2 regions of the Geobacillus sp. FJAT-46040 genome follow, and region 1 is predicted to be linked to the other one. Evidence: predicted binding sites of a transcription regulator. Region 1 holds the regulator's gene; the other holds the start of a gene.

Region 1 (4,423 bases):
TCAACGATCGTGAAAAGGCGAGCCTTCACCTTGAGGCAGGGGCGAAGCGCGTCATTTTAACCGCCCCGGGCAAAAATGAAGATGTGACGATCGTTGTTGGCGTCAACGAGCATATGCTTGACATCGACCGCCATTTCATCATTTCGAACGCCTCGTGTACGACAAACTGTTTGGCTCCGGTCGTCAAAGTGCTCGATGAAGCGTTTGGGATTGAAAACGGCCTGATGACGACGGTTCACGCGTATACGAACGACCAAAAAAACATCGACAACCCGCATAAAGATTTGCGCCGCGCCCGCTCATGCGCGCAGTCGATCATCCCGACGACAACGGGAGCGGCGAAAGCGCTTGGCCTAGTGCTGCCGCATTTAAAAGGGAAGCTTCATGGCATGGCGCTCCGCGTCCCGACGCCGAACGTCTCGCTCGTCGACTTGGTCGTCGACTTGAAGCGCGATGTGACGGTTGATGAGGTGAACGAGGCGCTGATCCGCGCTGCCAACGGCCCATTGAAAGGCATCTTGGATTTCACGATGGAGCCGCTTGTCTCGATCGATTTCAATACGAATCCGCATTCTGCGATTATCGACGGCCTGTCGACGATGGTGATGGAAGGGCGAAAAGTGAAAGTGCTCGCTTGGTATGACAATGAATGGGGCTATTCGTGCCGCGTCGTTGATTTAGCCCATCTTGTCGCGGCCAAAATGAATGAGCGTCTCAGCGTCAATGCGTAACAGCGGTTCGATGTGAAGCGCGCCGCCTGCGCTATGGCTTTTGCGATCCGCACAAACGGATCGGGCCACGGTGCGGGAGTGGGCGCTTTTTCTCTTTTTTATGCAAAAAAAATTAAAAAAGCCTGTTGCAAAAACCCCCTAAACAAAGTATACTATGTCTCGTGAACTTCTTAACGGCAAGGGTAATGTGACTACTTAAAGGGTTAGGACCTCTTAGGACTAACTTTCCCCCGTGGTAGTTATACATGCCATTTTGCAACTCACCTTCTGTTTTTTTATTTGTTTGAGAAAATTGGTTAAAGGGGGATTCTTTTCATGGACACGATGGGTCGTCACGTTATCTCGGAACTTTGGGGATGCGACTTTGACAAACTGAATGATATTGATTTTATTGAAAAAACGTTCGTTGACGCCGCGTTAAAGTCGGGAGCGGAGATTCGCGAAGTGGCGTTCCATAAATTCGCTCCGCAAGGCGTAAGCGGGGTTGTCATTATTTCGGAATCGCATTTGACGATTCACACGTTTCCCGAACACGGCTATGCGAGCATTGATGTGTATACATGCGGCCATTTAGACCCGACGATTGCCGCCGATTACATTGCCGAAATGCTGGGCGCGCAAACGCGGGAAACGATTGAACTTCCGCGCGGCATGCGCCCGATCGAAGTGAAAAAGGCGCAGGCGCTGTAATTGGATAATGATAAACCGAAAGGAGCGTAAGCGAAACGCTCCTTTTTTTGCGCCCTCGGCGGTGCAACAGCGGCGAAAATCATGGTATGATGGAAGAAAAAGAATGACTAGGGAGACGTGGCAATGAGCATGTGGAAAACACTCAAATACGCCTTCACAAACCATTGTGAAACGCGGGAAAATCATGAAGATGAAGAGCTAAGAAGCCATTATTACAAAGCGACGAACCGCGCCGTCATCGATGCGGTCAAGGAGCTGCTCTCGTCGCTGCCCGGCGCCGAGCTCGTTTCTGTTTCCGAAGAGCGCGGCGAAATTTGTGCGCAAACAAAGCGCGGCAAAAAGTTGTTCATCGTCGCTACCGTCATTTCCGTGCGGCCGTTTGAAACGGCGGTCGACTTTTCCGCGACGACGGAGACGAAGCTATTGCCGTTTGATTTTGGGCATAGCCGGGCGGTCATTCTCGATTTGTATCGGAAGCTCGACGCCCGCCTGCCTTATATCGGTTCCGGACTGAACAGCTAACTATATCTTGTCTGCTTTCGTCCATTCCGGTATGATAGAAAATAAGAAGATCAACGGAGTGGATGTTATGCGATGTCCTTCATGCCATCATCAAGGCACGCGCGTGCTTGACTCGCGCCCGGTTGAAGAGGGTCGTTCGATCCGCCGCCGGCGGGAGTGCGAACAGTGCCATTATCGGTTTACGACGTTTGAGCGGATCGAGGAGCCGCCGCTGATTGTTGTGAAAAAAGAGGGAACGCGCGAAGAATTCAGCCGGGAGAAAATTTTGCGCGGCTTGATCAAAGCGTGCGAGAAGCGGCCGGTGGCGCTCGAGGAGCTTGAAAAAGTGACGCAGGAAATTGAGCGCGAACTGCGCAATCAAGGCGTCTCGGAAGTGAAAAGCGAAACGATCGGCGAAATGGTGATGGAGCGCCTGTCACACATCGATGAGGTCGCCTATGTCCGCTTCGCTTCCGTCTATCGGCAGTTTAAAGATATTAATGTGTTCATTGAAGAACTGAAAGAGCTGATCAAAAAAGGGCAACGGTAAAAAGGGCTTTGGCGTTAGGCGGCAAGCCCTTTTTTCAACGTCTTTTCGGCAGGAAAGGGGAGAGCCGGTTTGAAACGAATACGGCGGAATGGAAGGTCGGAGCGATGCAGCACCATTGGAAAGAGCTGATTGCTGTCGACCGTTATACCGTGCAAAGCCGTGGGGTGTTGCAAGAGGTGGACCGTAAAGTGCTGACGCTGCTTTACCAGCCGCTCATCGGCTGCCAGGCGTTGGCGCTTTATATGACGCTTTGGGGGGAGCTTGAGCTGCTTGACGGCCAGGAAGCGACCCATCATCGGCTTATGGCGCTCATGCAGTGCGGACTGCCGGACATTTACAGCGAACGGTTGAAACTCGAAGGAATCGGGCTGCTCAACACATACGTCCACGCTCCAGAGGCGGATGAACCGAAGCTGTTTCTTTATGAGCTGCGTCCGCCGCTGGCGCCAGACCAGTTTTTCCGCGACGAGATGTTGAGCGTTTTTTTGCACCGGCAAGTCGGCCGCCACTTGTTTATCCAGCTGAGCAACTTTTTTGCCCGTCCTTCCATTGATGAAACGAAATTCACCCAGGTGACGCGGTCGTTTTCCGACGTGTTTTCGGCCGTGCCCGCTGAACAAATCGTCGCCGGCCTCAGCGAAGAAGCCGGGCCCGAGCTGCTTGAAGGGAAGGATCACATCAGGCGGGATGAGGCGTCGTATGTGCTCGATGATGATGTATTCGACTTTGAGCTGTTTTTTGCCGGCCTGTCCAAGCAGCTTGTGCCGCGCCGGGCTGTGACAGCGAAAGTGAAGGAAGCGATTAAAAAGCTGGCGTTTTTATACGGCATTCCGCCGCTTGAGATGCAAAAACTGGTCCTTGGCGTCATCGATCCGGCCTATCATATCGATATTGACGCGTTGCGCCGGGCGGCGCGCGAATGGTATGAGCTCGAACATGGCGGTGTCGAGCCGCGCCTCGTCGAACGAGTGCAGCCGCTCGCCTACCGGACGATGGAAAACATCGAACCGCGCACAAAAGAGGAGCAACTAATGAAACAGCTGGAAACAATTTCCCCGCGCCAGCTGCTGAAAGAGATTTCAGGCGGCGCTGAGCCGTCGCTTGCTGATTTGCAGTTGATCGAAGACATTATGTTCCAGCAGCAGCTGCTCCCCGGAGTTGTCAACGTGCTCATTTATTATGTCATGCTCCGGACGAATATGAAGCTGTCGAAAAAATACGTAGAAAAAATCGCCAGCCATTGGGCGCGCAAAAAGGTGAAAACCGTGAAAGAAGCAATGGAACTGGCGAAAGAAGAGGCGAAAACATACCAAAACTGGGCGAACGAAAAGGAAAAAGGGACGCGGACGGTGCGCAAAGTCGTGCGCACGGAAATCGTCCCGGACTGGCTGAACATGGATTACAGCCAGCCGGATGATGATGATTTTGACGTCGAACAGGCGCGCAAAGAGCTTGAGGAACGGCTGAAAAAATACCGTGATGAATCATAGAGGGAAAAGCCATGGAACGAGTAAACCACCTGTTGCAGCGGTTGCTTGGCAATCAACGGTTTAAACAACGCTACGAACAAATGAAACGCTACATTTTGGAGCATCCGGACGTGCAGCCGTTTTTGCGGGCGCACGAACGGCAATTGTCGGCCGATGCGGTTGACCGCAGCTTGATGAAGCTGTATGAGTTCATCGAGCAGCACGGGAATTGCCGCCAATGTCCGGGCCTTGAGCGATGCAACAACATGCTGCCGGGGTACCATCCAAATTTGGTGGTCAACGGTGGAAGGATCGACGTTGAGTACGACCGCTGCCCAAAAAAAGTGCAGCATGACGAGCGAAAACGGCAAGAGTCGCTCATTCAAAGCATGTTCATGCCGCGCGAAATCTTGCGTGCTTCGCTCTCTGACGTCGATCTCAATGACGATGGGCGGATCAAAGCGATCCGATTTGCCGAGCGG
Region 2 (4,423 bases), 350 kb from region 1:
GCCCTTCGGCGCGTTGACCGTTTTCGACAAGCTCGAGTCGACCCAGCGTTGAATGATGCACTGCACATCGGCGTGCGCTTCCGGCGGCAAGTCCATCGCCGTCACAAACCAAGGCGGCAAGTGGTTCGGGTCGGCTTCCGGGTGTTTGTCCAAATATTCTTGGACGATGTCCGCTTTCACTTCGATAAATTTGCCCAAGCGCCCGCTCCGGTAGTACGAGAACGAGAAGTACGGCTCAAGCCCGGTTGAGACGCCGACCATCGTTCCCGTCGATCCTGTCGGCGCCACCGTCAGCAAGTGCGAGTTGCGGATGCCGTATTTCAAAATATCTTGACGAATATCTTCCGGCATCCGTTTCATGTAGCCGGTGTTGATGAACGCTTCACGCAGCTTGCGCGTCTCTTCCTCCGTTTCGCCGACAAGAAACGGGAAGCTGCCTTTTTCTTTCGCCAGCTCGATCGATGCCCGGTATGCGGTCGTGGCGATCGTGCGGAACAGCTCATCGACAAGCTGGTTTCCTTCCTCAGAGCCGTACGCTTTTTCGCAGTAAATGAGCAAGTCTGCAAGCCCCATGACGCCAAGGCCGATGCGGCGCTCGCCGAGCGCTTGTTTTTTGTTTTCCTCAAGGAAGTACGGCGTGGCGTCAATGACGTTGTCTTGCATCCGCACCCCGATTTCGACCGTGCGTTTCAGTTTTTCGTAGTCAATGACCTTCCGTTCTTTGTCCACCATGTTCGCCAAGTTAATGGCGGCCAGATTGCACACCGAATACGGTGCCAACGGTTGTTCCCCACACGGGTTGGTCGCAACGACTTTTTGCCCGTACGCGCGGGCGTTCGTCATTTCGTTGGCGTTGTCGATGAAGAAAATGCCCGGCTCGGCTGAATACGTCGCGCAAATGTTGATCAGCTTCCACAGTTCGCGGGCGCGGATTTTCCGGTAGACGCGGACGCGATAGCCCATTTTCTCCCATTCGCGTACATCGCCGACTTCATGCCATTTTTCGTTGTAAATGCGCATTTCCTCTTCGGAATAGGTTTCCACGTCCGGGAAGCGGAGCGCGTATTCTTCGTCCTTTTCGACCGCTTCCATGAACTCTTTCGTCAGGCAGACGGAAATGTTCGCACCGGTCAAAAAGTCTGGGTTGTGCACCGTATATGTACCGCCGGTGCGCAGTTTTTCTTCGGCGTCTTTGATGATTTCTTCAGTGAAACCGCCGTAGTCAGGCGCGTTCTTGTATCGGACGATCGCTTCATACATCGCCCGCTCCCGCTCGGTGAGCGGCGTAAATTTCAGTTTGTCGCGCGCTGCTTTTTTGATGCCTTCGTCTTCCATATTTTCGAGCAGGTAGCGCAAAATGCGCGGGTTTTGCATTTTCGAGACGATGAATTCGATAATGTCCGGGTGCCAGTCAGCAAGCATAATCATTTGGGCGCCGCGGCGGGAGCCACCTTGCTCGACAAGGTGGGTCAGCTTCGCAATATCGTCAAGCCACGAGACCGACCCGGACGATTTGCCGTTCACCCCGCGCGCAAGCGTATGGCGCGGCCGCAATGTCGAGCCGTTCGTCCCAACGCCGCCGCCGCGGCTCATGATTTCCATCACCTGCTTCCGATGTTCGGAAATTCCTTCGCGCGAGTCTTTCACAAACGGCATCACATAGCAGTTGAAATACGTCACTTCCTTGCCCGAACCCGCCCCGTACAACACACGGCCGGCCGGAACAAAATTCAAGCTTGCGAGCTCTTGATAAAACTTTTCGAACCACTCTTTCCGCTTTTCTTCTGTCTTTTCCACCGCCGCCAGCCCAGTCGCATTGCGCTTGGCGATTTGCTCATAGAAAATCTCGAGCGGCTTATCAATAATGTCGAGCGACCGAACCACAATGCCGGTCTCCGCCTCTTCCCCTTCGAGCACGTGCCGGTATTCGTCTTCAATCAACACGCGCGCTTTTTTCGCCTCCCAGTCAATATCGACGATAAAACCGAGACCGCGGGCTGGGAATTTCGGGTCCTCCTTGATCGTCAACACGACGAAATCGCCCGGTGTGAGCGTCAGCTTTTCCGTATCTTTGAATGAATACCGGTCAAGCATGACCAAACGGGATACGCCTTTATGGGTGATGTGCATATCCGGCATAATCGGATGCACTTGCGGAAATAGGCGGATATCCTCGTTCAGCTTGTCAATATTGATTTTCATTTTTTCGGACGACGCCACCGTCATTCTCCTATCTCTCCTCTTTTATATAATCTCTCATGTTTTTGGCAAAGTTGTCCTGTCTTCTCTACCTTACCATATCAAACAGAAAAAAACAATATATAGTATGATTTTTTATGAAAATCATACTATATATTGTTAAAGAGAACAAATGATTTCATTTTGTCAAGCAAAAAAACAAAACACGGCGAAAAGCGGAGAAAAACGGGGGAGTGCCGCTGTTTTTGCCGGAAAACGAACGATTTACCGCGTCGCTGCTCAGCGCTTGAAGTTCCATTCGTCGCTTTCGTATTTCGCCCGCGCCAGCTCTTCAACGTACGCCCGCTCTTCGGCGGTGAGCGTGTACGGTTCCAATACGATGTTCAATCCCTTTTCAAATCCTTTGTAAAACGCCTCTTTCGCTTCCTCGATCGTCACCGTGCGGCTCGTCAACTCATTGATCGCGACTGCCTTCTTTTTAAAATCGCGCTGCAGACGCTCTTTCACCCGCTCGTTTGGATATTTAAACAAGCTGAACAGCAGCTCTTCGTCCAGATCAAGCAAAATCGATCCGTGCTGCAAAATGACGCCTTTTTGCCGCGTTTGCGCGCTGCCGGCGATTTTCCGCCCCTCAACGACAAGCTCGTACCATGACGGCGCGTCAAAACAAACGGCCGAGCGCGGGCTGCGCAAATCTGCCTTCTCTTCTTCCGTTTTCGGCACGGCAAAATACGCATCCAACCCAAGATAGCGAAATCCCTCTAAAATTCCTTGCGAAATGACGCGGTATGCTTCCGTCACCGTCTTCGGCATCGCCGGGTGCGACTCGGAGACGATCACGCTGTATGTCAATTCTTTATCGTGCAGGACGCCGCGCCCGCCGGTCGGCCGACGGACAAAGCCGAGGCCGTGCCGTTTGACCGCCTCTAAATCAATTTCTTTCTCCACTTTTTGGAAATAACCAATCGACAACGTCGGCGGATTCCAGCCATAAAAGCGGACCGTCGGCGGAATTTTGCCTTCGCTGTGCCAATCGAGAAGCGCCTCATCGAGCGCCATATTGAACGCCGGCGGGCAATAGCCGGAATCGATAAAGCGCCATACTTCTTTTGCCATCGTTCCACCTTCTCTATTGTTCCATACTCTAAACGCTGCGGCGGCTTGTCGACCACCGCCAAGGGGCGGGACGCTTTTGGCCGCCTTTATTAGTTTAGCAAACAACGCCGGTGAAGGAAAGAAAAATGGCATCGCGAAAACCTCTTTGCTTCCCGGCGGCGACTTTATATAATAGGAAATAGCAGACGAAGCGAAAGGAGGCATGACGGGTGGAAGCATTGCTCATTATTCTCGGCGCAATCATCGTGTATTCCGTCATTACGTACTTCTGGCAGAAGAGAATTGTCAAAGCATTGACAGAGGAAGAGTTCCGCGCCGGTTATCGAAAAGCGCAACTCGTCGACGTCCGCGAACCGGATGAGTTTGCGGCTGGACATATTTTAGGGGCTCGCAACATCCCGCTCACGCAGCTTCGCATGCGCATGAAAGAATTGCGCAAAGACCAGCCGATCTATTTGTACTGCCAAAACGGACTGCGCAGCGGGCGAGCCGCGCAAATGCTCTACCGAAAAGGATACCGCGACTTGTACCATTTAAAAGGCGGATTTAAAACATGGACCGGGAAAGTGAAGAAAAAAGCGTAGCCCGTTAACCAAAAAGGCGCTCTGCCCAAACAGGCAGGCGCCTCTTTTCGCATGCGCTAGACCGCCGCAAATTCCGGCGGCAGGACGACCGCCTCAAGCACCGAAGCAGCCGCGCCGATGGCGCAGCTTTTCTCTTTCAGCTTGGAGGAGATGATGGACGGCTCGCTTTCTTTTTTGACGAGAATTCGCTTTCTCACTTCTTGGCGCGCCGGACCGATCACATACTCGCCCGCTTGGGCAATCGGACCGCCGATGATGACTGCTTCTGGATTGTACGCATAAATCACCTGCAACAATCCAACGCCGAGATAGCGCCCCGTTTCCTCCAAAATGCGCGCCAGCTGTTCATCGCTTTCTGCTGCCAACGCCATCGCAGCGATGGAAAAGCGTTCATCGAGCCATTCGGAACGCCCTTCTTCAGCCAAACGGCGCTCAATGTATTTTTCCGACGCATACATTTCCCAGCAGCCGATGTTGCCGCAGCTGCAGCGAATGCCGTTGACATCGATCGTATGATGGCCGAT

Evidence for each region. Region 1 encodes NrdR, which represses ribonucleotide reductase genes. Its sites were predicted from a motif close to AACACNATATATNGTGTT; they were not measured.
Region 2: the regulator NrdR is predicted to act here: its motif matches at 2,312-2,329, upstream of CD000_RS03580 (vitamin B12-dependent ribonucleotide reductase).

Annotation. Positions count from the first base shown of each region.
Region 1 is NZ_NISS01000001.1:315,946-320,368, forward strand. It holds gene CD000_RS01680 (glyceraldehyde-3-phosphate dehydrogenase) at 1-731, shown strand, start outside; gene speD (adenosylmethionine decarboxylase) at 1,047-1,421, shown strand; gene CD000_RS01690 (aminotransferase class IV) at 1,545-1,943, shown strand; gene nrdR (transcriptional regulator NrdR) at 2,011-2,472, shown strand; gene CD000_RS01700 (replication initiation and membrane attachment family protein) at 2,577-3,962, shown strand; gene dnaI (primosomal protein DnaI) at 3,974-4,423, shown strand, end outside.
Region 2 is NZ_NISS01000001.1:661,046-665,468, reverse strand. It holds gene CD000_RS03580 (vitamin B12-dependent ribonucleotide reductase) at 1-2,226, opposite strand, end outside; gene CD000_RS03575 (lipoate--protein ligase family protein) at 2,479-3,315, opposite strand; gene CD000_RS03570 (rhodanese-like domain-containing protein) at 3,525-3,899, shown strand; gene CD000_RS03565 (ROK family transcriptional regulator) at 3,956-4,423, opposite strand, start outside.